DNA from 2 places in the Streptomyces sp. NPDC031497 genome. Region 2 is predicted to be linked to the other one. Evidence: riboswitches for the same ligand, from Rfam matches in the RefSeq annotation. Region 2 holds a riboswitch; the other holds the start of a gene.
The links. Region 2 has a riboswitch for glycine ahead of gcvT (glycine cleavage system aminomethyltransferase GcvT). Riboswitches for the same ligand answer to the same signal wherever they lie in the genome.
Positions count from the first base shown of each region.

Region 1: another riboswitch for glycine. It lies ahead of gcvP (aminomethyl-transferring glycine dehydrogenase); the one in region 2 lies ahead of gcvT (glycine cleavage system aminomethyltransferase GcvT).

Region 1 is NZ_JBVIKO010000049.1:6,854-21,984, reverse strand. It holds gene ACZ5K7_RS47335 (DNA polymerase IV) at 1-1,037, shown strand, start outside; gene ACZ5K7_RS47330 (PRC-barrel domain-containing protein) at 1,323-1,703, opposite strand; glycine riboswitch at 1,818-1,912, shown strand; gene gcvP (aminomethyl-transferring glycine dehydrogenase) at 2,089-4,974, shown strand; gene ACZ5K7_RS47320 (ABC transporter ATP-binding protein) at 5,034-6,398, opposite strand; gene modB (molybdate ABC transporter permease subunit) at 6,395-7,243, opposite strand; gene modA (molybdate ABC transporter substrate-binding protein) at 7,240-8,067, opposite strand; gene ACZ5K7_RS47305 (molybdopterin-dependent oxidoreductase) at 8,275-8,763, shown strand; gene ACZ5K7_RS47300 (molybdopterin-dependent oxidoreductase) at 8,678-11,419, opposite strand; gene ACZ5K7_RS47295 (FAD binding domain-containing protein) at 11,416-12,240, opposite strand; gene ACZ5K7_RS47290 (PucR family transcriptional regulator) at 12,427-13,905, shown strand; gene ACZ5K7_RS47285 (TOBE domain-containing protein) at 14,010-14,405, opposite strand; gene ACZ5K7_RS47280 (hypothetical protein) at 14,617-15,131, opposite strand, start outside.
Region 2 is NZ_JBVIKO010000038.1:3,254-18,384, forward strand. It holds gene ACZ5K7_RS44215 (trimeric intracellular cation channel family protein) at 1-362, opposite strand, end outside; gene ACZ5K7_RS44220 (M1 family metallopeptidase) at 410-1,801, opposite strand; gene ACZ5K7_RS44225 (ABC transporter ATP-binding protein) at 1,902-3,302, opposite strand; gene ACZ5K7_RS44230 (ABC transporter ATP-binding protein) at 3,299-4,390, opposite strand; gene ACZ5K7_RS44235 (ABC transporter permease) at 4,387-5,394, opposite strand; gene ACZ5K7_RS44240 (ABC transporter substrate-binding protein) at 5,467-7,221, opposite strand; gene ACZ5K7_RS44245 (ABC transporter permease) at 7,280-8,278, opposite strand; gene ACZ5K7_RS44250 (hypothetical protein) at 9,014-9,553, shown strand; gene ACZ5K7_RS44255 (enhanced serine sensitivity protein SseB C-terminal domain-containing protein) at 9,639-10,421, opposite strand; gene ACZ5K7_RS44260 (enhanced serine sensitivity protein SseB) at 10,614-11,405, opposite strand; gene ACZ5K7_RS44265 (AAA family ATPase) at 11,509-12,228, opposite strand; glycine riboswitch at 12,391-12,489, shown strand; glycine riboswitch at 12,490-12,599, shown strand; gene gcvT (glycine cleavage system aminomethyltransferase GcvT) at 12,647-13,774, shown strand; gene gcvH (glycine cleavage system protein GcvH) at 13,914-14,291, shown strand; gene glyA (serine hydroxymethyltransferase) at 14,330-15,131, shown strand, end outside.

The DNA.
Region 1 (15,131 bases), on a different contig from region 2:
TGGAGGCGGGTGAGGTGGCCTGGGACGCGGGTTCGGCACGCTTGGTGGGGGAGAAACTGCGCGCGGACATACGAGCCGTCACGGGGCTCGCCGGGTCGGTCGGCCTCGCAGCCTCCAAGATGCTCGCGAAGATCGCCTCCGAGCAGGCCAAGCCGGACGGGCTGGTGCTGATCGAGCCGGGCACGGAGCGGGCGATGCTCGGGCCGATGACGGTGCGGACCCTGCCGGGCGTGGGGCCGGCGACGGGGGACCATCTGCGGCGGGCCGGGATCACCACGGTCGACGAGATCGCCGAGGCGGGGGAGGACGAGCTGGTGAGGCTGCTGGGCAAGGCCCACGGGCACGCGCTGTACGCGATGGCGCTGGCGCACGACGAACGGCCCGTGGTCGCCGAGCGCGAGGCCAAGTCGGTCTCCGTCGAGGACACCTACGACGTGGACATCCATGACCGGATGCGGGTGGGGATGGAGGTGCGGCGGCTGGCCGACCGGTGTGTGCGCAGGCTGCGGGGGGCCGGGCTGTCGGGGCGGACCATCGTGCTGAAGGTCCGGCGGTACGACTTCTCGACGCTCACCCGGTCGGAGACGCTCAGGGGGCCGACCGACGACCCGGCGGTGGTGCGGGAGGCGGCCGCGCGGTTGCTGGACTCGGTGGACACGACGGGGGGTGTCCGGTTGCTGGGCGTGGGCGTGTCGGGGCTCGCCGACTACACCCAGGAGGATCTGTTCGCGCAGGCGGCGGCCGGGGAAGGGGCGGCGGAGTTCGCGGCGGAGGAGGAGGTTGGGGAGCCGGTCGCCGAGCAGGAGGTGGTGGCCGCCGAGCGGCGGTGGCCCGCGGGGCGTGACGTCCGGCACACCGAGTACGGACACGGATGGGTGCAGGGAAGTGGGCTGGGGAGGGTGACGGTGCGGTTCGAGACGCCGGGGGCGGTGGAGCCGGGGCGGGTACGGACGTTCCGGGTGGACGACCCTGAGCTGGAGCCGGTGGATCCGTTGCCGCTGGTACCGGGGGTGCCGGCGGACGGGGTGGGTGCGTGACCCGGGGTAGGGCTGGGTGGGAGGTTTCGCTCGCCGGCGCTTGCGGGGTGCCTCCCCCAGAGGGGGTACCCCCAGCGCCCACCCGTGCCGCCTGGAGGCACCTCCCAGGCCCTTAAGCACTGGGAGGCACGATTGCCGCAGCTACGTAGCTCTCTACGTAGTCGACGCGAGTGCAGTGCCCCGTAAGGGGCACGGGGAACTTCGCGAGGAACCCCCACCGGCCCGCAGCCGAACCGTGGGCGAACCCGGCGTCGGCGGCCTTACGCGCCCGCGTCATCCGTTCCCTTACGCGCCCGCGTCATCCGTTCCCGCCAGTTTGCCGAAGTGGTGGTCCGGGTGGTCGGGGGGTGGGGCCGTCGTGTCCAGGCCGTAGTGGTGGTAGAGCTGCAGTTCCTGCTCGGGGGACAGGTGGCGGCCCACTCCGAAGTCGGGGGCGTCCTTGATCAGGGCGCGCTCGAAGGGAACCTTGAGGGTGCCCTCGACCAGCTCGCTGGGCTCCAGGGGCACGAAGGCGTCCCGCGAGAACAGGCCGGTGCGTATGGCCGCCCACTCCGGCACGCCGGTCGCGTCGTCGAGGTAGACCTCGTCGATCGTGCCGATCTTCGTCCCGTTGCGGTCGAACGCCTTGCGGCCGATCAGGTTGCGCGGATCGATGTCGGTCAGCACGGGCCCTCCACTTGGTCGCAACTCATCCGTAAGCACTACAAAAGAGCACATTGAAGGAGGCGGCCACTCGAAGGCCCGTGCGTCGCCCTCGCTGGTAGGCTGGCAAGCGGCTGCTGACCCCGTGCGGGAGAGTCCTCCGGACACACCGGAGGCGCCGAAGGAGCAAATCCTCCCCGGAATCTCTCAGGCTCACGTACCGCACGGACGAGGTCACTCTGGAAAGCAGGGCGGGCGTCGCGACGGCGTCCGCTCTCACCGACGGTGAAAGCCGGATCCCCTGGGCGTCCGGCGAAGCTCTCAGGTTGAGATGACAGAGGGGGAGGCCGTCGGGGTGCCCGTGCCGGGGTACCCCTCGAAGGTCGCGTCAGACCAGGAGGCCTCCGCAATGACCGCCCAGCGTGTTCCGCTCTCCGAGCTCGAACAGGGAATCCCCTTCGAGCAGCGCCATATCGGGCCCGACCACGAGGCCCGGGCCAAGATGCTCGCCCAGGTCGGATACGGCTCGCTCGACGAGCTGACCGCCGCCGCCGTGCCGGACGTCATCAAGAACGCCGACACCCTGGAACTGCCGGGCGCGCGCACCGAGGCCGAGGTGCTGGCCGAGCTGCGATCGCTGGCCGACCGGAACCAGGTGCTCGACTCGATGATCGGGTTGGGCTACTACGGCACCTTCACGCCGCCCGTCATCCTGCGCAACGTGATGGAGAACCCCGCCTGGTACACGGCCTACACGCCGTATCAGCCGGAGATCTCCCAGGGGCGGCTGGAAGCCCTGCTGAACTTCCAGACCATGGTCGCCGACCTCACCGGACTGCCCACCTCCGGTGCCTCGCTGCTCGACGAGGGCACGGCCGCCGCCGAGGCCGTGGCCCTGTCGCTGCGCATGGGCAAGAACAAGAAGGGTGTCTTCGTCATCGACGCGGACGCCCTGCCGCAGACCATCGCCGTCATCGAGACCCGGGCCGAACCGACCGGGGTCGAGATCGTCGTCGCGGACCTGAGTGACGGGATTCCGGCGGACCTCGCCGCCCGTGAGATCAACGGCGTGCTCGTCCAGTACCCCGGCGCCTCCGGTGCCGTACGCGACATCAAGCCGCTCGTCGAGCAGGCGCACGAGCTGGGCGCGCTGGTCACCGTCGCCGCCGATCTGCTCGCGCTGACGCTGCTGACCTCGCCGGGTGAGCTGGGTGCCGACATCGCCGTCGGGACGACCCAGCGGTTCGGCGTCCCGATGGGCTTCGGCGGGCCGCACGCGGGCTACATGGCGGTGCGGGAGAAGTTCGCGCGCAGCCTGCCCGGCCGGCTCGTGGGCGTGTCCGTGGACGCCGACGGGCACAAGGCCTACCGGCTCGCGCTGCAGACCCGTGAACAGCACATCCGCCGGGAGAAGGCCACCAGCAACATCTGCACCGCGCAGGTGCTGCTCGCCGTGATGGCCGGCATGTACGCCGTCTACCACGGGCCCGAGGGGCTGCGGGCCATCGCCCTGCGGACCCACCGCTACGCCACGATCCTGGCCGCGGGGCTCAGGGCCGGCGGGGTCGAGGTCGTGCACGGCGCCTACTTCGACACCCTCACCGCGCGCGTGCCCGGCAAGGCCGCCGAGATCGTCGCCACCGCCCGGCAGAGCGGCGTCAACCTGCGGCTCGTGGACGCCGACCACGTCTCCATGGCCTGCGACGAGACCACCACGCGGGCCCAGCTGGGTGCCGTGTGGACGGCGTTCGGGGTCGAGGGCGACGTCGAGGCGCTGGACGCGGTCGCCGCGGACACGCTGCCCGAGGCGCTGCTGCGCGAGGACGGCTACCTGGGCCACCCGGTCTTCCACGAGCACCGCTCCGAGACTGCGATGCTGCGCTACCTGCGCCGGCTCGCCGACCGGGACTACGCCCTGGACCGGGGCATGATCCCGCTGGGCTCCTGCACCATGAAGCTCAACGCGACCACCGAGATGGAGCCGGTCACCTGGCCCGAGTTCGGCCAGCTGCACCCCTTCGCGCCCGCCGAGCAGGCACAGGGCTATCTGACGCTCATCCGTGAGCTGGAGGAGCGGCTCGCCGAGGTCACGGGCTACGACAAGGTGTCGCTCCAGCCCAACGCCGGGTCGCAGGGCGAGCTGGCCGGTCTGCTCGCCGTACGGGCGTACCACCGCGCCAACGGCGACGAGCAGCGCACGGTGTGCCTGATCCCGTCCTCCGCACACGGCACCAACGCCGCCAGCGCCGTCATGGCCGGGATGAAGGTCGTCGTCGTGAAGACCGCCGAGGACGGCGAGGTCGACGTCGAGGACCTGCGGGCGAAGATCGAGCAGCACCGCGACCAGCTCGCCGTGCTGATGATCACCTACCCGTCCACGCACGGCGTGTTCGAGGAGCACGTCGCGGACATCTGCGGTCAGGTCCACGAGGCCGGCGGCCAGGTGTACGTCGACGGCGCCAACCTCAACGCCCTCGTCGGGGTCGCCAAGCCCGGGCACTTCGGCGGCGACGTCTCGCACCTCAACCTGCACAAGACCTTCTGCATCCCGCACGGCGGCGGCGGTCCGGGTGTCGGTCCGGTGGCCGTACGGGCCCACCTGGCGCCGTACCTGCCGAACCACCCGCTCCAGCCGGCCGCCGGGCCGGCGACCGGTGTCGGGCCGATCTCGGCCGCGCCGTGGGGCTCCGCGGGGATCCTGCCGATCTCGTGGGCGTACGTCCGGCTGATGGGCGGCGAGGGACTGAAGCGCGCCACCCAGGTGGCCGTGCTCAGCGCCAACTACATCGCCAAGCGGCTGGAGCCGCACTACCCCGTGCTCTACACCGGACCCGGCGGGCTGGTCGCGCACGAGTGCATCATCGATCTGCGCCCGCTGACCAAGGCGACCGGCGTGAGCGTCGACGATGTCGCCAAGCGGCTCATCGACTACGGGTTCCACGCGCCGACGATGTCCTTCCCGGTGGCCGGCACGCTGATGATCGAGCCCACCGAGTCCGAGGACCTCGGTGAGCTGGACCGGTTCTGCGAGGCGATGATCGCCATTCGGGCGGAGATCGACAAGGTCGGGGCGGGGGAGTGGCCGGCCGAGGACAACCCGCTGCGGGGTGCCCCGCACACGGCCGCCGCGCTCGGCGGGGAGTGGGCGCACGCCTACTCGCGTGCGGAGGCCGTCTTCCCGGCCGGGGTGTCCGCCGCCGACAAGTACTGGCCGCCGGTGCGCCGGATCGACCAGGCCTTCGGAGACCGGAACCTGGTGTGCTCCTGCCCGCCGCTGGACGCGTACGAGCACTGATCCGCGGTAGCACGGAGGTGGCAGAGGCCCCGCTTCGGCGGGGCCTCTCGCGTGTGGTGCTACGCCGGGTACGCGTGTGTCCCTGTCGCCTTCACCGTGGCCCAGACCGGGGCGCCCGGGTGCAGGTCCAGTTCGGCGGCGGCGACCGTGGTGAGGTCGGCGGCGAGGGGGAGTTCGCCGGTCAGGTCGGCGCGGATCCGGTCGCCGTGGATCTCCAGGCCGGCGACCTCGCAGCGCCACAGGTTGCGGGCGCTGGTGCCGGTGGGGCGGTCCCGGAAGAGGGTGACGGCGCTCGGCGGGAACGCGACGAACACGTCACCGGTGAGGTCCTCCGTGGTGGCGATGGCGGGGCCGCTGTCCAGTCTGACCAGGTGGCCCCCGGCCTCGGTCTCGGCCTGCCCGCGGTAGAGGTTCAGACCGACCAGGTGGGCGATGTAGTCGGTGCGCGGGTGGCGGGCGATGTCGGCGGGGGTGCCCTGCTGGACGATCCGGCCCTGCTCGATGACGATCAGGCGGTCGGCCAGCACCATGGCGTCCAGTGGGTCGTGCGTGACCAGTACGGCGACGGCCTCGAACTCGGCCAGGTGGCGGCGGAGTTGGGAACGTACGTCCAGGCGGGTGCGGGCGTCGAGGGCGGCGAGGGGCTCGTCCAGGAGCAGCAGGCGGGGGTGGATGGCCAGGGCGCGGGCCAGCGCCACGCGCTGGGCCTGGCCGCCGGAGAGACGGCGGGGTTTGGCGCCGGTGTGGTCCGCGAGGCCCATGCGGTCCAGCCAGGCGGCCGCCTGGGCGCGGGCCTCGGACTTTGTCGCGCCGTGGCAGCGGGGGCCGAAGGCGACGTTGTCGAGGGCCGTCAGGTGCGGGAAGAGGAGGTAGTCCTGGAAGACGACGCCCACCGGGCGGGATTCGGGGGGCGTACGGTCCAACTCCGTGCCGTCCAGGCGGAGATGGCCGGCGGTGAGAGGAGTGAGGCCGGCCAGGGCCCGGAGGGCGGTGGTCTTGCCGGCGCCGTTGGGGCCGAGGAGGGCGACGACCTCGCCGGGGGCGGCGGTGAGGGTGATGTCGAGGTGGAAGGCGGGGCGGGTGACGACGAGGCGGGCGTCGAGGCCGTCGGTGCGGTGCGGGTGCGGGTGCGGGTGCGGGTGCGGGTGCGTGGGGGCTGCCCGGCCTCCGGCCGGGTTGTGTTTCCCACCCGCACCACCCGTGCGGGTATCAGTGTCAGGTGCGGGTGGCCCCTGCGGGGGCTGTGCGCCGTCGGCGGCCGCGGGTGATGTGTGGCGCCGCTGTCCGGGGTCGACGGTCGTGGGCGGCTGCGCGGGGCCGGCGGTCGTGGGCGGCTGCGCGGGGTCGGCGGTCGTGGGTGGCTGGGCGGGGGTGGCGGCCGCGGGTGGTGTGTGGGGTCGCCGCGCGGGGTCGTGGTGGGTCATGAGGCGGTCATCCAGCGGTCGCGGAGCCCCGCCAGTACCGCGATCGAGACGGTCAGCAGGACCAGGCTGAGGGCGATCGCCGCGTCGGGGTCGTTCTGGAGGGCCAGGTAGACGGCGAGCGGCATGGTCTGGGTGCGGCCCGGGAAGTTGCCGGCGAACGTGATCGTCGCGCCGAACTCGCCGAGCGCGCGGGCCCAGGCCAGGACAGAGCCGGCCGCGATGCCAGGGGCGATGAGCGGGAGCGTGACCCTGCGGAACGCCGTGAAGCGGGACGCGCCCAGGGTCGTCGCCGCCTCCTCGTAGCGCGGGTCGGCGGCCCGCAGCGTGCCCTCGACGCTGATCACCAGGAAGGGCATGGCCACGAAGGACTCGGCGATCACCACCGCGGTCGTCGTGAACGGGAGCGTGATCCCGAACCAGGAGTCCAGCCACTGCCCGACGACCCCGTTGCGGCCCAGGGCGAGGAGCAGGGCCACACCGCCGACCACCGGCGGGAGGACCAGGGGGAGTGTCACCAGCGCTCGCACCAGGCCCCGGCCGGGGAACTCCGTGCGGGCCAGCAGCCAGGCCAGCGGGACGCCGAGCACCAGGCTCACCGCTGTCGCCGCGGTCGCGCTGAGCAGCGAGAGCTGGAGGGCCTGCCACACCTCCGTGCTGGTCAGCAGCGACGGGAGGCTGCCCCAGGGGGCGCGCACGAGCAGGGCGACCAGGGGCAGGAGGAGGAAGACCAGGGCTACCGCTCCGGGGAGGAGGAGCGGTAGCGGCACAGCCGACCGGACGCGCCGGCGCCGTGGGCCGCCCGTGACGGCGACGGCCCCGGCGCCCGGCTCGTCGATCTTCGTCACGGCTTGAGGAATCCGGCCTGGTTCAGGACCTGCTGGCCCTCGGCGGACTGCACCAGCGCGATGAACGCCTTGGCCAGCGTCGGGTTCGGGGCGTCCTTCAGCAGGGCGATCGGGTAGTCGTTGATGGCGTCGGCGGACTCGGGGAACTCCACGCCCTCCACCTTGTCACCCGCGGCCTTCACATCGGTCTTGTAGACGACCGCGGCGTCGGCCTCCTTGAGGACCACCTTGTTGAGGGCGGACTTCACGTCCTCCTCGTAGGAGACCGGGGTCAGCTTGAGCTTGCTGGCGTCCAGGGCCTTCTGCGCGGCGGCGCCGCACGGCACCGTCTTGTCGCAGAGGACCACCTTCAGCGAGGACTTGGTCAGGTCCTTCAGCGAGGCGACCTTGTCGGGGTTGCCCGGCAGGGTGGCGATCTCCAGCTGGTTGCGGACGAAGGTGGCCGGCGTGGTGGCGGTGTCCTTCTTGTCCGTCACGATCGCCATCGTCTTGGGGCTGGCCGCGGCGAAGACGTCGGCGGGGGCCCCGCTGGTGATCTGCGCGGCGAGGGTGTCACTGCCGCCGAAGCTGAAGTTGACCGTCGTCCCCGGGTGGGCCTTCTCGAAGTCCGTCTTCAGCGTCGTGAAGCTCTCCTTGAGGGAGGCCGCCGCGAACACGGTGATCGAGCCCGACAGCTTGGGCGACGCCGACGACGAGGTGTCCGACTTCGTCTTCGCGGACGAGTCGTCGTCCGAGGAGGAGCAGGCGCTCAGGGCCAGCAGGGCCGCCACCGAGGCACCGGCCACCTGAAGGGTCCGCCGGGTCCGGCGCGCGGAACGGGTCATCACGAGTGAACTCCTCTGAATCCAGATGAAAAAGCTGTCGCGCCCTGTCGCGACCAGTCTGTCGGCCGCCATGCGATGATACTGCCGCACTTGCCAGGCATAAGTCTTCTGTCACATCGCATGAGCTGCACACTTGTGGCCAGAACCTGGCATGTGCGTTTGTACGGAGGTGCACCGCGGGTACCGTCATCCAGGAGGTGGCCGCACATGACGCTCGCCGAACTCGACCTCACCGGGGACCTGGCACGACCGGCCCGGCTCACCGTGTCCGACCTCCTGCGCTGGCCCCAGCACCAGGCGCGGGTCAGCTTCGAGTGCGCCACCAGCGGCGTCCAGCGCCACGGATTCACCGGCCCCCTGCTGTACGACGTCCTCAGCGACGCGGGCCCCGGTTTCGACCCCGCCCGGCGCAAGGACCGCCTGCGCTTCCTCATCGCGGTCACCGGCGCCGACGGGCATCACGCACTGCTCTCCTGGGCGGAGATCGACCCGGATTTCGCAAACGCGCCCGTCCTGCTCGCCGTCGGCATCGACGGCACCCCGCTGGATCTGGCGGGCCCGCAACTCGTCCTGCCGCAGGACCGCTGCGGGGCCCGGCACATCAGCGGCATCACGGCGATCCGGGTGGACGGGGCGTACGGCGGCCGGCGTCCAGTGCCCGCCACACCCGGTCGCGCGTCAGCGGCAACTCCGTGAACCGCACCCCGGTCGCGTCCCGCAGCGCGTTGGCCAGCGCCGGGGCGACCGGGTTGAACGGGCTCTCGCTCATCGACTTGGCGCCCAGCGGGCCGATGGCGTCGGCGGTCTCCATGAAGTGCACCTCGGTGCGCGGGATGTCCGCGTACTGCGGGAGCCGGTAGCGGCGGAAGGCCGCCGTCTCGACCGCGCCGCGCGCGTCCAGCCGTACGTTCTCGAAGAGCGTCGCGCCGAGCGCCTGTGCGACCCCGCCCTCCACCTGGCCCCTGCACTGCATCGGGTTCATCACCTTGCCGGCGTCGGCCGCGTGCACGCTGCGCAGGATGCGGATCTCGCCCGTGCCGGGGTCGACGGCCACCCGGAACCACTGCGCGTTGAAGGCGACCGAGCGCGGGGTGCCGCCGAAGTGGCCGTCCGCGGTGAGCTCGACGCCGACGGCGCGGGCGGCGACGTACAGCTCCTTGAGCGGGAGCCGGCCGCCCGGGTGCAGGACGGCCTCCTGGGCGAGCCGGCAGTCGGCGCGCGGGACGCGCAGGTGGGCCGCGGCGAAGTCCAGGAGCAGGTCGGCCAGGGCGCGGGCGGCCCGCAGGGTGGCCTTGCCCGCGACCACGGTGCCGGTGGAGGCGAACGCGCCCGTGTCGTGCCGTACGACATCCGTGTCGGACTGGCGGATCGTGATCCGGTCGACGGTGGTGGCGAGTTCGCCGGCCGCGATCTGTCGGTGCACGGTGGTGGTGCCGTTGCCGAACTCGGCGGTGCCGACGGCCAGATCGAAGCTGCCGTCGGGGAGTACGGCGGCCTTGGCGTCGGCGATGTGGCCGCCCGGCGGGCCCGTCGCGATCATGGCAAGGGCCGTGCCCTCGCCGACCAGCCAGCCGTCCGGGGCCTCGTGCGGCAAGGGCTCCGCCTTCGCCCGGCGCACGATGGACACGCACTGGTCGAGGCCGTAGCTCGCGATGTGCAGGTCCTCCTCGTGGCCGCCGGGGGTGAGCATCGCGTCGCCCGGGCCGATGATGTTGCGCGCCTTGAAGTCGACGGGGTCCAGGCCGAGTCGGCGGGCCAGCTCGTCGAGGGCGGACTCGACGGCGAACAGGACCTGGCCGAGGCCGTAGCCGCGGAAGGCGCCCGCGGGGACGGTGTGGGTGTAGACGGAGTAGGCGTCGACCTTCTTGTGCGGGGCCCGGTACATCGCGGTGGACTCGCCGACGCTGTGGAACATCACCGCCGGGCCGTGGTTGCCGTACGCGCCGGTGTTGGAGACCACCCGCAACTGGAGTGCGGTGAGCAGGCCGTCGCGGCCGGCGCCCGCCTTCACGTGGACGGTGAAGGGGTGCCGGGTGGTCGCGCCGTAGAACTGCTCGGCCCGCGTGTACTCCAGCTTCACCGGGCGGCGCAGCCGCAGGACGGCCAGCGCCACGATGTCCTCGACGAGCATCTCCTGCTTGCCGCCGAAGCCGCCGCCGACCCGGCCCGCGACCACCCTGACCTGCTCCGGCGGCAGGTCGAAGAGCGTGCACAGGGCGCGGCGGGTGAGGAACGGGGTCTGCGAGCTGGTGCGGACGGTGAGCCGGCCGTCCTCGTCGATCCAGGCGACGGCGCCGTGCGTCTCCAGGCTGGCGTGCTGGACCCGCTGGGTGCGGAAGGTGTCCTCGTGGACGACGTCGGCCGCGGCGAACCCGGCCTCGACGTCCCCGATCTCGCCGTGTGCCTCGCCGACGACGTTCGCCCGCGGACGGGCGATACGGGCGGCGGACGGGTCCTTGTCGTGGACCACGGGAGCACCCGGCCGCATCGCCTCCTCCGGGTCGAGGACGGCGGGCAGGACGTCGTACGTCACCTCGACGCGGCGGCAGCCCTCCTCCGCCGCGGCCTCGCTGTCCGCCACGACCGCCGCGACCCGCTGGCCGATGTAGCGGACCGTGTCATCGAGGAGGCGGGTGTCGTCCGGGTCCTCCTCAGGGTGCTCGTGACGGGCGGTGGAGTAGTGCCGCTCCGGGGCGTCGTGGTGGGTGAGGACCGCGTGGACGCCCGGTACGCGCAGCGCGGCCGTGGTGTCGATCGCCGTGATCCTGGCGTGGGCGTGCGGGGAACGCAGCAGCTTCATGTGCAGCAGGCCCGGCACCTCGATGTCGAAGGTGTAGCGGGCGGTGCCGGTGACCACCTGCGGTCCGGCCGGGGCGGGCAGGTTGCGTCCGACGGACTCACCGGGAGAGGGCTCCTCGACGTGCCTGACCCCGCGGACGGCGTCCTCGATCGCGCGGTATCCGGTGCAGCGGCACAGGTTGCCCTTGAACGCCCGGGGGAGGTCGGTGAGTTGGTCGTCGGACAGGGCGGCGGTCGTCATCAGGAAGCCCGCGGTGCAGAAACCGCACTGGAAGCCCTGGGCGTCCAGGAACTTCTGCTGTACGGCGTGGAGTTCGCCCTCGGGGGAGGCCAGGCCCTCGACGGTGGTGACCGTGCGGCCGTCGGCGCGGAAGGCCGGATAGAGGCAGCTGTGCACGGGCTCGCCGTCGACGTGGACGGTGCAGGCGCCGCAGTCGCCGGCGTCGCAGCCCTTCTTCACCCCGAACCAGCCGCGCTCGCGCAGATAGGTGCGCAGACACTGGCCGGGGCGTGGCTCCGCGTCGTGGGCCCGTCCGTTGACCTCGATCCTCATCGTTCCCCCTGGTCACGCAGCTCGCGGCGGATCTCCTCCGCCAGCCGGAACGTCATGTGCCGCCGCCACTCGGGCAGGCCGTGGATGTCGTCGAACCAGTCGCCGTCGGCGACGGCGGACCCGATCGCCGTCCGCAGGGCCCCGGCCGTCGGCAGGAGCGGGAACCACAGCCGCACCGGCCGCACGGTCGACGCGGTGACCGTGAGCGTGAAGGAGCCGTCGACGGGGTCGAGGGTGCCGATCACCAGGACGCCGGAGCGGCCCAGGCCGTAGAGGGAGGCCTGCCGGAACGCCGTACGGCAGGCCAGGGCTCGGCCGGGCAGCGTGACCGAGCGCAGCAGCTCGCCGTCGGACAGGTCCTTGCGGCCCGCGCCGGTCACGAAGGCGGTGACGGGGACCTGCCGTCGTACGCCGTCCTGGGCGATCAGCAGGCACTGTCCGTCGAGGGCGGCCGTGAGGGAGATCATCGGGCCGGCCGGGAGGGCGTTGCAGAGGTTGCCGCCGACCGTGGCCATGTTCCAGATCTTGAAGGAGGCCAGGAAGGCCCGGCAGCACTGCTCGAACAGGGGGGCGGCCCTCGCCGTCAGTGTGGCCGCGTAGCGCGACAGCTGGGCGACGGTACAGGTGGCGGCGATCTCCAGGGAACCGTCCGGGGTGACGGCGACGGGCTGCCAGCCGGTGCGGCTCAGGTCGACCAGGCGGCGCAGGTGCGGCTGGGGTTCGGAGAAGAGGTACGTCCCGCCGCCCAGCCAGGCGTCGCCGGGGCGCCAGGGGGCCGGGTCCCGGGCGTCGCGGATCTCCACCACCGTGTTCAGGTCCATGCCGGCCAGTGAAGCAACGCGCGCCCGCCCGGCACGACTGGTGCGGGGCACGGAAAAAACCAGCCGGGCCGGGCCGGTCCTGGATGATCCACCAAGAGGCGTTCCGCACCTGGGAGACTTGCATTTACGATGCCGTAACTCGCACTCACCTGGTGAATGCGAGGTTGGCGCGAGGAGTCTGAGCACATGCACGTCGAACACCTCCTGAAGGACGTCTCCCTCGGGCTGCGCCCGCTGTGGGCGCAGGACGCGCTGCTGGCGCGTGAGATCACCGGAGTGACCGTGACGGATCTGGAGGATCCCGCGCGCTTCGTGCGGCCGGGGGAGGTGGTGCTCAGCGGGCTGGTGTGGTGGGCGCCGGGCAGGGCGGAACGCTTCGTCGCGGGCTTGAAGGAGGCCGGGGCCGCCGCACTGTTCGCGGGGGAGGAGACCCACGGGGGCGTGCCCGAGGAACTGGTGGAGGCGTGCGCGCGGCACGGCGTCCCGGTCGCGGGGGTACCGGCGCACATCATGTTCCGGGCGATCACGGACACCGTGTACCTGCGCCGGTGGGGAGAGCTGAGCCGTCGGCAGGCGCTGCCGGAGAACGCGCGGGTACGGCTGAGCCGGCTGCTCGCGCAGGAGGCCGGGCCCGGGGACGTCCTCGCGGCGGCCTTCGCGCACCTGGACGGGATCGCCGCCTATGTGTTCACGCCGTCCGGACGGACCGTCACGGCCACGGCGGGTGCGGTGGCCGTCCCGGCCCGGGAGGCGGCGGCGCTGGTCGCGGACGGGCGCGGCGTGACCGTGTCCGTGGCCGCCGACAGCGTCTCGCCCTACGAGCGCTGGCTGTTGTATCTGCCGGACCCGGACGGCGCGCCGGCCGGGATGCTGCACGAGGTGGCCGCCGTGCTGGGGCGTTGCCAGGAGGCCGTGGTCCGGCGCCGGGCCGCCGAGCACCAGGCCGCCGACGAACTGGGCGCGCTGCTCACCGCGCCGGGAGCGACCGAGGGGGCTCTGCCGGCCGCCGTCCGGGAGTGCGGACTGCCCGCCGACGGGCCCTACCGTGTGCTCGTCGCCGACACCGGGGCGCGGCGGCCCGGGCTCGCCGAAGGGGCGCTGGCGGAGGTCGCCGGGCATGTGGCGCCCGGGGCGGCGGTGGGGCGGCTGCCGGAGGGGCTCGCCTTCGCGGTCCTGCCCACCGCGGGAGACGTGCCGGCCGACGTCTGGGCGCTGGTCGCCGGCTGCGAGCCCGGCGTACCGCTGCATGGCGGGACCGGGTCGGCGGCCACCGGGCCCGGCGCCCTTGCCGGGGCGCTGGCGCAGGCACGGTACGCGTTCACCTCCGCCCGCGGCACCACCCCGGACGCCTCCGCCCTCGTCGACGCCGGCGCGTTCACCAGCCTCGCCACGCTGCTCACCGGCGTGCCCGCCGAGGTCCGCGCGGCCTACAGCCGGACCGTCCTCGGCCCGCTCGGCGGCGAACGCGCCGCCACTGCCGTGCTGTTGAGCACCCTGGAGACCTTCCTGGCCTGCGACGGCTCCTGGGCGCGGACCGCCGAGGCGCTGCATCTGCACGTGAACACCGTGCACTACCGGATGCAGCGGGTGGAGCACTTCACGGGGCGCGACCTGTCCCGGCTGAGCGACCGGCTGGACCTGTGGGCGGCGCTGATGTGCCGGTGACCGCGTCGGCGGGGTGCCGGCACGGGCGTCGGCCGGGAGTGCCGGGAAGGGCGTCGGTCAGGGGTCGCCGGTCAGGCTCTCGGACGCGGTCGCCGGTGACGGGGTCAGACGCGGTCGATGTGCACGTTCGTCGACTTCACCCGGGCGGTGGCCTCCATGCCCACCTCCAGGCCCAGTTCCTCGACGGCCTCGCGGGTCAGCAGCGAGACCAGGCGGTGCGGACCGGCCTGGATCTCGACCTGGGCGGCGACGTCGCCGAGCTTGATCGCGGTGACGATGCCGGGGAAGGCGTTGCGGACCGAGGTGTAGGGGGCGTCCTCCTCGACGGTGCCCGCCCTGGCCAGTTCGACGGAGAACGCGGCGAGGTCCTTGCCCTCGATGAGCCGCCGGCCGCCCTCGTCGCGATGGGTGGTCACCCGGCCGGCGTCGGCCCAGCGGCGGGCGGTGTCGGGGCTGACGCCGAGCAGCCGCGCCGCCTGGCCGATCGTGTAGGACTGCATGGGGTCACGATAGGGCCGGTCGGCGGGGCCCGCGGACCAGGTCGGCCGGAGCGTTTCCGCACACCCCTTCAGACGGGACGCTTGCCACCCCCCGAGGGGCGAGGGGAACTGCGCGACAAGCCACGACGGCGCCGCACCCTCGTTTCGCCGTCACCCGGATCGTCCTGGAGACCGATGCCGGCGTCGCACAGCGGCCCGCGCCCGGTGGTGGTCAGCTCAGGCCGGACGCCTTGAGGACCGCGCGCGCGTTGGTGTCGTCTATCTCGTGGCCGAGCTGTGCGAGTACCTCGGTGCCCCGGCGCAGGGTGCCGCGGTCCAGGGAGCGGCGGACGCCGGTGTCGAGTTCGTGCCAGAGCAGCGGATTCGCGTGCAGGACGTTCGGGTCGAGCTCCAGCCGGTTGCCGGCGGTGTCGCGCAGCACCAGATGGGCGGAGACGTCGCCGTACTGGCCGACGTAGACGAGGGAGTCGGTACGGACGGTACGGCCGCGGAGGGGCCCGCGGACGGCCAGCCAGCCGGGGCCCGCCGTGACCCGGGCCGGCAGCAGCATGACGAGGATGGCCGCCGACAGGGTGGCCCAGAGCAGGGTGCGGACCGGGGTGAGCGTGCCGGCGTCCCAGTCCACCAGGAACGTCACGCCGCCGAAGCCGAGGGCACAGCCGACGGCCAGGCGTGCGCTGCCGCGCCAGGTGCGGTCGCCGGCTGCCCGGCCTCCGCGTCTTGTGT
Region 2 (15,131 bases):
CCGTAGGAGTACGCCTTCGTGGTGCCGGTGACGCAGAACAGGCCGAGGCCGGCCGCGTCGAAGACCAGGACCGACGACTGGATGCGCTCGACGTGCGGGTGCAGGAAGAACACCACGAGCCCCGTGAGCAGCGGGGTGATGAAGTACCCCAGGTCCGTGAAGGCGGCCGGGGGCACCGCCCCGATGATCACATCCCGGAAGATCCCTCCGCCCAGCGCGGTGACCTCGGCGAGCACGGCGATGCCGAAGACGTCGAAGTTCTTGCGGACGGCCAGCAGCGCGCCGGAGATCGCGAACACGAAGATGCCGATGACGTCGAGCGTGTGCTGGACGGAGGGAGAGAAGAGTTGCTGGAGCTGCACCCTGACATTGTGACCTGTCAGGGTGCATGGACCTTACAAAGCCAGGCTTACAGGGCGGGTTTCCCTGGGGTGAACAGCCAGGTCTGGAACAGGTCGTCGAGCTGCTGTCCGGAGACCTTCTCGGCGAGCTGGATGAAGTCGGCCGTGTTCGCGTTGCCGTAGCGGTGCAGCTTCGTCCAGGCGGGGAGGAGCTTGAAGAAGGCGGTGTCCCCGATCCGTTCGCGCAGCATCTGGAGGGTCATCGCACCGCGCTGGTAGACGGCGGAGGCGAACATGGTGTCGCGCTGCGGGTCGGCGACGGTGATCTGCCAGAAGGGGTTGTCGGCGGCGCGGGAGTCGTAGCCGGCCTGGAAGGAGTCGTGGGCCGAGCGTGTGCCCTGGTGCTCCGCCCACAGCCACTGGGCGTAGGTCGCGAAGCCCTCGTTGAGCCAGATGTCCTTCCACTGCGCCACGCTCACCGAGTCGCCGAACCACTGGTGGGCCAGTTCGTGCACGATCGTCGTCTCGTTGCGCACCGCCGAGTAGGCCGGCTTGCTCTGCACCTCCAGCGAGAACCCCGCCTCCGGCATGTCGTCGACGATGGCGCCGGTCTCCTCGAACGGGTACGGCCCGAAGACCTGCGACCAGTAGTCGGTGGCGGCGGCCGTCACGGCGTACACGTCGACGCTGTTGCTGTTCGCGAGGACCGGGTCGATGGCGACGTAGATCGGGATGCCGGAGGGCGTCTTCCCCGTCCGCACGTCGAACTTCCCGATGGTGGCGGTGGCGAGGTAGGTCGCCATGGGCCTGCTCTCGCGCCAATGGCTGTACGTCGAGGCGCCCTTGTCGTACGTCGAGACCAGCCGGCCGTTGGAGACACCGGTCAGGCCCTTCGGTGCCTTGATCCGGATGTCGTAGGTGGCCTTGTCGGAGGGGTGGTCGCTGGACGGGAACCAGGTGGAGGCGGCGTTGGGCTCGCAGGCGACGAAGACGCCGTCGGTGGTCTTCATCCAGCCGTAGTCGGAGCCGAAGACGATGGGGCCGTTGAGGGCCTCGGGTATCCCGCCGTAGGTGACGGAGACGGTGAACTCGTGACCCTTGGACAGCGGGTTCCTCGGCGTGATGGTGATCTCGTCGCCGGTGCGCGTGAACTCGGCGCGTCTGCCGTTCACTTCGACGCGCGTGACCTCCAGCTTCTGGAGGTCGAGATCGAAGGAGGAGAGCTTCTGGGTGGCGCGGGCGGTGAGGGTCGTACGGCCGTCGAGACGGTCGGTGTCCGGGTTGTACGCCACGTCGAGGTCGTAGTGGCGGGCGTCGAAGCCGCCGTTGCCGAGCTGCGGGAAGTAGGGGTCACCGATGCCCGCGGCACCCGGGGTGGGGGCGGGGGCGGCCGCGATGACGAAGGAGGCGGCTGCCGCGGTTGCGACAGCCGCCAGACGTGCCGAACGGGAGAGGCGCATGAGTCGTCCCTTTTGAGTGTGCCGGTCAGCGAACAGACACGGTCGACTCTGCGCCCTCCCGTTAGGACATGTACATGTCTTTACCCAGTTGTGTCATGGGCTACTTGTCCGTTGACTCCTGGGACTTCTGTGACGCGGCTGTGGAGACGTCATCCGTGGCTTCGGCGCTCGACTCCGACTCGGGTGCCGACTCCGACTCGGACGCCGACTCCGGCTCGGGTGCCGACTCCGGCTCCGGCTCCGACTCCGACTCCGGCTCGGATACCGACTCCGGCTCGGGTGCCGACTCCGGCTCGGACGCCGACTCCGGCTCGGACGCCGGCTCCGGCTCGGATGCCGGCGTCGGCTCCGTGGCTTCCGCCGCCGGTTCCGGCGTCTCCTCCAGGACCGCCTGGCCCACCAGCTCCGAGGCCTCCTTCGCCGCGCTCAACAGGACCGTGTCCTGGGGAGCCTGGTCGGCGAAGTTCTCCGGGTGGTGGCAGGCGACCCGCTGACCCGGGCGGAGCTCGATGAGCGCCGGCTCGGTCGTCCTGCAGATCTCCGTGGCCTTCCAGCACCGCGTGTGGAAGCGGCAGCCGGAGGGCGGCGCGATCGGCGACGGGACGTCGCCGCGGAGCAGGATGCGCTCGCTCTTCTGGCCACGCCGCTTCGGGTCCGGGACCGGCACCGCCGACATCAGGGCCTTGGTGTACGGGTGCATCGGCGACTCGTACAGCTTCGGGCTGTCGGCGAGTTCGACGATCTTTCCGAGGTACATCACCGCGACCCGGTCCGAGACGTGCCGGACGACCGAGAGGTCGTGCGCGATGATCACGTACGTGAGGCCCAGCTCCTCCTGGAGGTCGTCCATGAGGTTGACGACCTGGGCCTGGATCGACACGTCCAGCGCGGAGACGGGCTCGTCGGCCACCACCAGCTTCGGCTTCAGGGCGAGCGCACGGGCGATACCGATGCGCTGGCGCTGACCGCCGGAGAACTCGTGCGGGTAGCGGTTGTAGTGCTCGGGGCTCAGGCCCACCAGCTCCAGGAGGCGTTGGACCTCCTTCTTGACCCCGCCCTCCGGCTCGACGCCCTGGAGCCGGAACGGCGCCGAGACGATCGAGCCGATGGTGTGCCGGGGGTTCAGGGAGCCGTACGGGTCCTGGAAGATCATCTGGATGTCGCGGCGCAGCGGGCGCATCTTCGCGGCGGACAGATGCGTGATGTCCTGGCCCTCGAAGGTGACCTTGCCGCCGGTCGGGTCCTGGAGGCGGGTGATGACCCGGCCCATGGTCGACTTGCCGCAGCCCGACTCGCCCACCACGCCCAGGGTCTCGCCCTTGCGCACCTCGAAGTCGATGCCGTCGACGGCCTTCACCGCGCCGACCTGGCGCTGCAGGATGCCCTTCTTGATCGGGAAGTGCTTCTGCAGGCCCTCGACCTTCAGCAGCACTTCACGATCCGACGAGGGCGACGCCTGCTGCGGGATGACGGCGTCATCGGTTTTCTTCGTGTCGCTCACAGCTTCGGCGCAATCTCTTCGGTCCAGATCCGCGTGCGGTCCTCGGCCGAGAGGTGGCAGGCGGACCAGTGACCGCCGTCTACCTGCTGCAGCTCGGGACGGACCGTGCGGGTGACGTTCCCCTTGGGAAGGTCCGCGTACGGGCAGCGCGGGTGGAAGGCGCAGCCCGAGGGGACGTTGATAAGGCTCGGCGGCTGGCCCTTGACCGGGATGAGCCGGTCGGAGGTCTCCCGGTCGATGCGCGGCATCGAGCCCAGCAGGCCCCAGGTGTAGGGGTGCTGCGGCTTCTCGAAGATCTCGTCGACCGGGCCGCGCTCCACGCACCGGCCGCCGTACATCACCAGCACGTCGTCGGCGATCTCGGCCACCACACCCAGGTCGTGGGTGATGAGGATGACCGCGGAGCCGAACTCCTTCTGGAGGTCGCGGATCAGGTCGAGGATCTGCGCCTGGACGGTGACGTCGAGGGCGGTGGTCGGCTCGTCCGCGATGAGCAGTTCCGGGTTGTTGACCAGGGCCATGGCGATCATGGCGCGCTGGCGCATACCGCCGGAGAACTCGTGCGGGTAGCCGTCGACGCGCTTGGCCGGCTCGGGGATGCCGACCCGGTCGAGCATCTCGATGGCGCGGGTGCGGGCGACCTTCTTGCTGACGTTGTTGTGAACCCGGTACGCCTCGACGATCTGGTCGCCGACCTTGTAGTACGGGTGCATCGCGGACAGCGGGTCCTGGAAGATCATCGACATCTCGCGGCCGCGGAGCCGGCGTACCTCGTCCGGGGACGCGTTCACCAGCTCCTTGCCGCCGAGCCAGATCTCGCCGGACATCTGCACGTTCTTGCCGCGGGCGCCGAGCCGGTGCAGGCCCATGACGGCCAGCGAGGTGACGGACTTGCCGGAGCCGGACTCGCCCACGATGGAGAGGGTCTTGCCCTTCTCCAGCGAGAAGCTGAGGCCGTCGACGGACTTGACGATGCCGTCGTCCGTCGGGAAGTGCACCTTGAGGTCTCGGACTTCGAGGAAGGCGTCGGACGGGGCGGCCGGCGTGGGCTCGCCCACGGCGGCGCCGGTCTTGGAGAGTTCGGTCACGAGAGCCTCACCCGCGGGTCGGCGGCCGCGTAGAGCAGGTCCACCAGGAGATTTGCGATGACGACGAAGAAGGCGGCGAGCAGGGTCACACCCAGGATGGGCGGCAGGTCGTTGTCGTCGATCGCCTGCACCGCGTACTGGCCGATGCCGTGCAGTGAGAACACGGTCTCGGTGATCACCGCGCCGCCCAGCAGCAGACCGAGGTCCATGCCGAAGACGGTGATGATCGGGGTGAGCGCGGCGCGCAGTCCGTGCCGGACGACCACCTTGCGCTCGCGCAGGCCCTTGGCGCGGGCCGTACGGATGTAGTCCTCGTTCATCGTCTCCAGCATGCCCGAGCGGGTGAGCCGCGCGTAGATGGCCGAATACAGGAGAGCCAGCGAGCACCAGGCAGGGATGAGGGTGTTGGCCCACTGTGCCGGGTTCTCTGTCAACGGGACGTACGTTCGGCCGAAGATCGGCCATTGATAGGTGAAGAGCAGGATCGCCAGGTTGCCCGTGAAGAACATGGGCAGCGAGACGCCGGCGAGGGCCACACCCATGAAGGTGCGGTCGAAGAAGGAGCGCGGCTTCAGCGCGGAGACCACGCCGATCGCCACACCCGAGACCAGCCACAGGACGGCCGCGCCGAGGGCCAGCGACAGGGTCACCGGCATCCGGGAGGTGAGCTGCGGCCAGACGGCCTGGTGGGTCTTGAAGGAGTAGCCGAAGCACGGCGCGTCACAGTGCACCGTGGTGGGGCCCAGATCATAGGTGGCGCCGGAGACGATCCCCTTGATGAAGTGCCAGTACTGGACGTAGACGGCTTGGTCCAGACCGAGGTTGTGCTTGACCGCGGCGATGTCCGCCTTCGACGGGCTCTTGCCGATGTACTGCTGCGCCAGCTGATCAGCGGTCTGCCCGGCCAGCCGCGGCAGCACGAAGAAGATGGCGAAGGTGACCGCGGAGACGACCAGCAGCAGGATCACCGCTGCGAGCGTCCGACGGAGGATGTACGAGATCACGGGGATCGGCGCTGGTGCCCGCGGGCCTCTCGGCCCGCGGGCACCAATGCCTTCACCTGCCTTCCGGGGCTGCTACTTCGACGCGACGCCGATGTTGAGGTAGTCGTACTGACCGCTGAAGGCCGCGGTGGAGACCAGGTTGGTGAAGGTGGTCGGGCGCGCCAGCAGGACCTTGAAGTACGTCAGCGGCACCAGGGCGGCATCGTCCATGGTCTGCTTGTCGATCTGCGTGTAGAGGCCGTTGCGCGTGGTGTCGTCCTGCGTACCGATCGCCTTCGCCAGCAGGCCGTTGACCGACTTGTTGTCGTACTGCGACAGGTTGGTGTTACCGGACTGGCTGATCGCCTGGCCGTTCAGGATCTGCTGCAGGAAGCCGTAGCCGGACGGCCAGTCGGCACCCCACTGCATCATCATCAGGCCGACGTTCTGCTTGTTGGCGAAGTTCGGGACACCCGCGTAGTCGGTGAAGTACTTGCCCGACGGGTACTGCTTGAGGGTCGCGTTGATGCCGACCTTCTTCAGCGAGTTGATGATCGCCGTGGCGGCGTCGATCTCCTGCGGACGGTCCGAGCGGGCCGTGATGTTGGTGTTGATCGACGTCTTGCCGCAGGCCTGCAGCTGCTCCTTGGCCTTGGCGGCGTCACCCTTGTTGCCGGTGGTGGCGTAGACGTCCGACTTGGTGTAGCCCGGGATGTCCGGCGGCAGCACCGTGGTGGCGACGTCACCGCGGATCGGGCCGCCCTCGGCGGTCTGCACCGAGACCTTGTCGATCGCGTACTCGACGGCCTTGCGGCAGGCGACGTTGTCGAACGGCTTCAGCTTGGTGTTGATCGCCATGTAGACCAGACGGCCACCGTAGGTGTTGTCCGTGTTGGCCTTCTTGGCGGAGTCGGTCAGCACCTGGGCCTGCGTGGCGGCCTGGACGCCCGTGCCGCCGAGGTCGATCGCGTCGCCGGCCAGGACGTCCTTGTCGACCGTCTCCGGGTTGACCTTCAGGTTGACGACGATCTTGTCCGGCAGCTGCTTGCGCAGCGGGTCCGTCTTCGGGTCCCAGTTCTTGTTGCGGACCAGCACGGCCTGCTTGCCGTCCTGGTAGCTCTGGAACTGGTACGAGCCCGAGGACACGATGTTCTTGACGTAGTCGACGCCGTTGTCCTTGGCCTGCGGGACCGGGGCCGTCTGCGGGGCCGAGACCAGGTAGTCGAACTCCTGGAAGGCCTGCTTCAGGTGGAAGACAACCGTGGTGTCGTCCGGGGTCTCGATGGACGAGAGGCCCTTGGCGCTCTTGTCCTTGTAGGGACCCTTGTACTTGTCGCCGCCGACCAGGAACTGCTGGAAGTAGTTCGGGCCGAGGGAGAGCACGTCACGCGCGAAGTTGGAGCGCTCGACGGCGTACTTGACGTCCTTGGACGTGATCGCCGTGCCGTCCTGGTACTTCAGGCCCGAACGCAGCTTGTACGTCCAGGTCTTGCCGCCGTCGCTCGGGACACCCTTGCTCGCGGCGAGGTCCGGGACCAGGGTGTTGCCCTTGGAACCGGGGCCCGGCTCGAACGTCATCAGCGGGCGGGCGTACAGCCGGCTGAAGTTGTACATGTACGCGTAGTACGTGTTACCGGGGTCGAACGAGTCCGGGACGTCGGACAGCTCGTAGGTGACCGTGCCGCCCTTCTTGTCGGACGCGTTGACGACACCCTTGGTAGCCGCGTTGGCCGCGGCGGAGCTGCCGCCACCGTTGCCGTCCTTGTTGTCATCGGCCTTGCTGCACCCTGCAACCAGCAGGGTGGCGGAGCCGATGGCCGCGATCGCGGCCAGCGCTGACCTTCGCATGATGGGTGGGTTCCCCTCCATTGTCGGAAACTTGTCGGGCTCTCGGTGACAGCAGGCGTCAGCGGCTGCGCGGGTCGAGAGCGTCGCGGAGACCATCACCGAGCAGGTTGAACGCCAGGACGGTGATGAAGATGGCAAGGCCGGGCACGATCATGTACTGCGGATCGACCTGGTAGTACGTCACGGCTTCGCGGAGCATGCCACCCCAGGACGCCTGCGGGGGCTGGATGCCGACGCCGAGGAAGCTCAGGGACGCCTCGAAGAGGATGTTGGTCGGGATCAGCAGCGTCGAGTAGACGATGATCGGGCCGACCAGGTTGGGCATCAGCTCACGGAACAGGATGTACGGGCCCTTGGCACCCATGCCGCGGGAGGCGTCGACGAACTCGCGCTCCCGCAGGGCGAGGGTCTGGCCGCGCACGATCCGGCCCAGGTAGGGCCAGTTGAAGAAGCCGATGACGAAGATCAGCACGCTCAGGTGCAGCGGCAGTCCGTTCAGGCCGAACGCGCCGCCCTGGAGGGTGGCGGAGATGGCGATGGCGAACAGCAGGAGGGGGAAGGCGAGGAAGGTGTCCATCAGCCGGCTGATGACCGAGTCGACACGGCCGCCGTAGTAGCCCGCGACGACGCCCATGATCGCGCCGATCACGTTGGACAGGATGGTCGAGCCGAAGGCGACCACCAGCGACACCCAGGAGCCCTCCAGGACGCGGGTGGCGATGTCCCGGCCGAACTTCGGGTCCACGCCGAGCGGGTGGTCCAGGCTCATGCCGCCCCAGCCACCGGTCGGCAGCGAGGTGTTGGCGTCGATCAGGTCCTGGTGGAAGGCGTTGGGGTCAAGGCCGAGCAGGGCCTGGATGGGGCGGGCGAGGATCGCGACGAGGATCAGCAGGACGACAACGATGCCGCCGGCCACGGCGACTCTGTCCTTCTTGAACCGGGTCCAGGCGATCTGCCCGAGGGAACGGCCCTCGATCTGACCCTTGCCGACACCTTCCAGCACAGCCTCCGGCTGCACTTCGGATGCCGCTCCAGTGGTCTCGATCGGTGCGGTCACTGTGGCCCGACCCCTCTCGCCGGCGGTAACCGGCCTACGCCAGCCGCGGATTGCGGCTTTGTCGACTTGCATGATCGCGAGGTTTAAACCTCACGCCTGAGTGGCGAGTCTTCAGCTTTGCCGCGATCACCCGCCAGATCTGACGGAGAAAGTATGCGCAACCGTGATGCAGGCCGAGGGATTCCGTTATCCGAACGGTGGGTAACGGGGGTCGGACGGAGCCAATCACCCCAAGAGGGACGCAATCGACCCTTTTCGCCTTCATCTACGCGCGAAGACGAGGACTGAGCAAGGCTCTCCTGGACGACGCGCCATCAACTCGCCACCGGACGGCCCACTCGACGACCCCCGCCCGGCAGGCGGACAACGACCCGGAAAGAGTGATGCACATCACACTACGAAGCGTGGTGTCCAGTTCACAGCAAGAGGCCGCTTTCCTCCCCGCCCACAGGGCGGACATTCGACGCAATCCCTGGACTACGCCGAGTCTAGCGGAAGTGGAATTTGAGCGTCATTTGAGGGTGCTCACGGGCAACAATTCGAATCGGCTTGCCAGCTTTCATTTCCGCCCGATAACTTCTCCGTCATCGGCGGAGAGCAAGCCGCTCACCGCCCAAGAATTACCGGACGACGGACAATACAAATAGCGTCCGGGAATCCAGGAAACGGGGAACGCGAATGTCGTCTCGCGTACGCAGAACCACTTTTTCGGCCCTTGCATCGACCTCCCTCATCATGGGTGCGGTCGCCCTGGCCCCCGCGGCCAGTGCGGCGGCGTCCGGCACGACGGGCCCGGCGTCCTGCCGGGGAGGCGAGGTCAGCTACACGATCAAGAAGTCGGGCAAGCCGTACTACTCGGCCATCGGCGACCGCGTCGGGGCCTACAACAGCAGTTCCTCCAGGGCCACCTTGAAGTACGACCTGGCCTTCAGCACGGTACGGCAGACCTCTCACACCGTCTCGGTGGGCGTGAGCCTCGAATGGGAGATCCGTAAGATCCTCAAGATCAAGGTCGACGGCAGCTACGCGTACAACGTGACCAAGCAGACCAAGAAGGACAACAGCGTCTCCTTCTCCCTGCCGGTGGCCGGCCATTACTACGGTTACGTCCAGCCGAAGGTCCAGTACACGCCGTTCTCCACCACCAAGTGGGTGGAGAAGCCGAACTGCGATGTGGTGAAGGTGAAATCGAACACCGTGCACGCCATCACCGCGTACCCGCTTTTCGCCTCGTGCCAGAGCAAGAACGAGGCCTGCACCCCGAAGCCGAAGTAAGAAATCCGCGGAGGTCTCGGCACACGCCGGAAATCAACGATGGGGCCCGCCCTGTGAAACAGGGCGGGCCCCATCGTTCGACGGGTCAGTACCGCGCGGGCGGATACCCGTACCCCGCCGCCGGGGCCGGGGCGTGTGCCTCGCGGTCGTAGAACGGCCGTGCCGTCGCACGCATCCACATCACCACCGGGTCGTACTCGTCGGTCATGGCGACCGTCGAGACCGGCAGCCCGTCCGGCACCGCCCCGATGGACTGCTGCATCATCGCCCGCACCGAGTCCACGGTCGGCGGCGACGTGTCGTACACGTCGAGCCCGATCGCGAGATACGGCGCGCCGAGCGCCGGCTGTACCCAGGCGCGCCGCAGTGAGCGGATCGCGGGCGTACGGTGGGCGTTCTGCGACAGCAGCGCATAGAACTGCGGAATCTCGATGGCCGGTTCCGCGAGCCGCAGCGGCCCCGCGGGCTGGCGGTCCAGGCCGGTCGCGATCCGGCGCAGATCCAGCCAGGGGACGCCGACGCCGCCGCCCGGGGCGTGCGGGTTGAGCCACAGACCGAAGTGGTCGGGATAGAGCGTGCGGGCCACGTCGAGGCTGTCGACCACCTCGTACGAGCGGTTCCAGCCGCTCGCCGACAGTTCCTGGGCCGAGGTCACACAGGGGGCGTAGCCGTAGCCGTCGACCTCCATGTTCCCGTACTGGGCGTCGGGGGAGCCGGCCTGGCCGTGCCAGAGCAGCATCCAGATCTGGCCGGAGGAGGGCGTGGCGAGGGCGCGGAGGAGTGCCTCGTAGGCGTCGTAGCGCCCGGGGGTTACCTGGCGCAGCATGTGCTCGACCTGTCCGGTCGCCGCGGTGCCGCTGGCGCTCACGTGTTACCGCCCCTTCATTGAGTTGCCCCGCGTTGGAGGTCGCCCCGCGTTCGGAGACAGCTTAAGCGCGGAGAGGGTGGAGGCCGATTGTCCGTCGGCGGGTGCGGCTGGTCGGTGACCGGTGGCGCCCACGCGGCGGAGCCGCACATCGGCACCGCCCCGCGCCCCTGGCCGGCTGTCCTCAGGGGGTTCCTAGTGACCGTACTGATAGAAGGGGCGGACGTTCTCCCGCATCCAGTGGCCCACCGGGTCGTCCGCCACGTCCAGCAGGACCAGGTTCACCGGCCACTTCACCGGGACCCGGCCGAGGGCCTTGCCGAGCGCGTCCAGGGGCAGGGCCCTGATGTCCCCCTCCCACCGGGAGAGTTCGACGCCCACGAACATCACGGGGTCCGCCGTCTCGACCGCGGCCAGGCAGCGGCGGGCCGTGGCGACCACGCCGGTGCCCGCGAACTCGGCGGAGGCCGCGGCCAGGAAGTCCATCGGGTCGTCCTGCCAGTCCGGTTCGAAGAGCCGGACCCGGCCGCCCGAGGCGGGGCCGTCCAGTTCGCTGCGGCCGGTCCGGCACAGCTCGGCGACCGCCTCCGGCGGCAGCGGGACGCCCACCACTCCCCCGGGGTTCACGGCTATGCCGACCTGCGGGGGCAGACCGCGGGCGAACTCGACGGCCGGGGCGATCGTGTACGACAGATGGGAGCCGACCACCTGGCGGAACTGCTCCTCGGAGCTGAACACCGGGACGTACACCCCGCCCTGGATCTCCGTGGTGGGCAGGTCCAGCGGGCCGCTGTGCGGGCCGCCGCCCTCCGGCAGCGGGACCCACAGGAAACTGCGGGCCACTACCTCGATGAGGCGGCCCGCCGCCGCGGGGACGCCGAGGGAGGCCGACAGCACCTCCTCCAGCTCGTTGCCGGGCCAACCGCCGTGCGGGTGGGGGTGCGCCTGTGCCGGGAAGTCCGCGGGAATGTCCGCCGGGAAGTCCATCTGCCTACCGCCTGCTGGAATCCACTGCTGCTGAGACTGAAAAGGCTAGCGGGTGGCTGTGACAATGCCTCACCCCGTGAGCCGCTCCGCTTTCCGGAAAGCCTCACCCGGCCGGCTTCTCCGCCTTCCGGAAGGCGATCCGACACAGCACGTCCGCCGCGTCCCGGTCAAGGAGCACCGCCGAGCCCACGCCCTCGGGCAGCCCGCCCTGCTCCGCCGCGCGCACCAGGCGGGCGGCGGCGTGGCGGTGGCGCAGGAACGCGTACCGGGAGACGCCCCGGCCGCGCTCGCGCTGCCCGTCCAGTGCCGTGCCCGGAGTGACGTCCAGGAGCAGCAGGTGCAGGGTGCCGCCGCGACGGCGGGCCTCGCGGGCCAGCCAGTCGCGCACCCAGGCCTGGGTACCGCAGTCGTGCACCACCACGCCCTCGCCGGTGCGCAGCGCGCTGCGCAGTCCGGCGTAGTGCGCGAGGCGGACCAGCGGGCGGTAGAGGGCGTACGGCAGGAAGCGGGCCAGCCGGGCGTCCCAGCGGTCGCGGGTGTCCTGCGAGTCGATCCGGGTGCCCTGGACGGTGCGGTGCATCAGGGTGGACTTGCCGCTGCCGGGCAGCCCGGTGACCACGACCAGGTCACGGGGGCCGAAGAGCAGGCCGTGCGGGCTGCGGCCGGCCCGGTCGCGCAGATCGCGGACGACCGGCGCCATGGGGGTCCCCCCGCGCGAGCGCAGGCGAGCGTGGGGGAGCCCCCCGCACCGCTCGCGGGCCGGGGCCGTCGACTGCTCGGGCAGGGCGATGCCCGTCGTCGCGTATGCCGTGGTCCTTGTCACCGTGATCGTCCTCCCTGGGGGTTCAGGAAAGGTTCTCCCCGCTTACCGTAAAGAGAAGGTAATGCACGGTGTCTCGCGGTTCCGTCCGCTTCCGGCCACAGGCCTGTTACAAAGCTCTGCCCGGCATGCAATGATGTGCCCGCCAACTGCATACCGGCCGTTTGAATCCGCGCGGGAGAGTCCCCAGCCGTCTTCGCTGGGGCGCCGAAGGAGCAAGTCCCTCCCTTGAATCTCTCAGGCCCCCGTTACCGCGCGGGCGAGGCACATCTGAAAAGCGGGCCGCCGTGTCGGTGGCCCCACCCAAGGTGCAAGCCGTGACCACCGACGTGGTCAGGGCGAACCTCTCAGGTTCCGATGACAGATGGGGAGGACAGACCTCGCCTGTCATGCCCTGGGATCTTTGGGAGACGACCGACCGATGAGCAGTTCCGATTCCGCCGCACTCCGCCGTACCGCGCTCGATGCCCTGCATCGCTCGCTCGGCGCCACCATGACCGACTTCGCCGGCTGGGACATGCCCCTGCGTTACGGATCCGAGCGCGACGAGCATGTCGCCGTGCGGACCAGGGCCGGGCTCTTCGACCTCTCCCACATGGGCGAGATCGCCGTGACCGGCCCCCAGGCCGCCGCCCTGCTGAACCACGCCCTGGTCGGCAACATCGCCTCCGTCGGCGTCGGGCGCGCCCGCTACACCATGATCTGCCGGGCCGACGGCGGCATCCTCGACGACCTGATCGTCTACCGGCTGGCCGAGACCGAGTACCTGGTGGTGGCCAACGCCTCCAACGCCCAGGTGGTCCTCGACGCGCTGACGGAGCGCGCCGCCGGGTTCGACGCCGAGGTGCGGGACGACCGGGACGCGTACGCGCTGATCGCCGTCCAGGGACCGGAGTCGCCCGGGATCCTGAAGTCGCTGACCGACGCCGACCTGGACGGCCTGAAGTACTACGCCGGGCTGCCCGGCACCGTCGCCGGGGTCCCGGCGCTGATCGCGCGCACCGGCTACACCGGCGAGGACGGCTTCGAGCTGTTCGTGAAGCCCGAGCACGCGGTGGAACTGTGGCAGGCGCTCACCGAGGCGGGTTCCCCGGTGGGCCTGGTGCCCTGCGGGCTGTCCTGCCGGGACACCCTGCGCCTGGAGGCGGGCATGCCGCTCTACGGGCATGAGCTGACCACCTCGCTGACCCCCTTCGACGCCGGGCTCGGCCGGGTGGTGAAGTTCGAGAAGGACGGCGACTTCGTGGGGCGCGAGGCGCTTCAGGAGGCCGCCGACCGTGCCGCGGCGAAGCCGCCGCGGGTGCTGGTCGGCCTGGTCGCCGAGGGCCGCCGGGTGCCGCGTGCCGGGTACCCGGTGGTCGCGGGCGGCGAGGTGATCGGCGAGGTCACCTCCGGTGCCCCCTCCCCCACGCTGGGCAGGCCGATCGCCATGGCGTACGTCGACGCGGCGCACTCGGCGCCGGGCACGGCGGGCGTGGGCGTGGACATCCGGGGCAGCCACGAACCGTACGAGGTCGTGGCACTGCCGTTCTACAAGCGCCAGAAGTAGACCCGCGGCGCCAGAAGCAGATCCACAGGGAGACACTGAGCGCGGCAGCGCGTGACCCTGCGCACATTTCCGCTGCTCACGCGTGTTTCCAGCAGTCCTCTTTCACCAGCACTCCCCCGCGTACAGGAGAATTCAGGCCATGAGCAACCCCCAGCAGCTGCGTTACAGCAAGGAGCACGAGTGGCTGTCGGCCGCCGCGGACGGCGTGGCGACGGTCGGCATCACGGAGCACGCGGCCAACGCGCTCGGTGACGTCGTCTTCGTCCAGCTCCCGGCCGTCGGTGACACCGTGACCGCGGGCGATTCCTGCGGCGAGCTGGAGTCGACCAAGTCGGTCTCCGACCTGTACTCGCCGGTCACCGGTGAGATCACCGAGATCAACGAGGACGTCGTGGACGACCCGTCCCTGGTGAACTCGGCCCCCTTCGAGGGCGGCTGGCTGTTCAAGGTGCGCGTCACGGACGAGCCGGCCGACCTGCTCTCCGCCGACGAGTACACCGCCTTCACCGCCGGCTGAGGGCCGCACAGACACCGGCTGAGGAGTCGTAGAAACAGATGTCCGTTCTGAACACGCCCCTGCACGAGCTCGACCCGGAGGTCGCGGCCGCGGTCGACGCCGAGCTGGAGCGCCAGCAGTCCACCCTGGAGATGATCGCCTCGGAGAACTTCGCTCCGGTCGCGGTCATGGAGGCGCAGGGCTCGGTCCTCACCAACAAGTACGCCGAGGGCTACCCGGGCCGCCGCTACTACGGCGGCTGCGAGCATGTCGACGTCACCGAGCAGATCGCCATCGACCGGGTGAAGGAGCTGTTCGGCGCCGAGTACGCGAACGTGCAGCCGCACTCCGGTGCCTCCGCCAACCAGGCCGCCCTGTTCGCGCTGGCCCAGCCCGGCGACACCATCCTGGGCCTCGACCTCGCCCACGGCGGGCACCTGACCCACGGCATGCGCCTGAACTTCTCCGGCAAGCAGTTCGATGTCGTGGCCTACCACGTGGACGACTCCGGTCTCGTCGACATGGCCGAGGTGGAGCGGCTCGCCAAGGAGCACCGGCCGAAGGTGATCATCGCCGGCTGGTCGGCCTACCCGCGCGAGCTGGACTTCGCCGAGTTCCGGCGGATCGCCGACGAGGTCGAGGCGTACCTGTGGGTCGACATGGCCCACTTCGCCGGCCTGGTGGCCGCCGGTCTGCACGCGAACCCGGTGCCGTACGCCGACGTGGTCACCTCCACCACCCACAAGACGCTCGGCGGTCCCCGCGGCGGCATCATCCTGGCCCGCCAGGCCTTCGCGAAGAAGCTGAACTCCTCCGTCTTCCCGGGCTTCCAGGGCGGTCCCCTGGAGCACGTGATCGCGG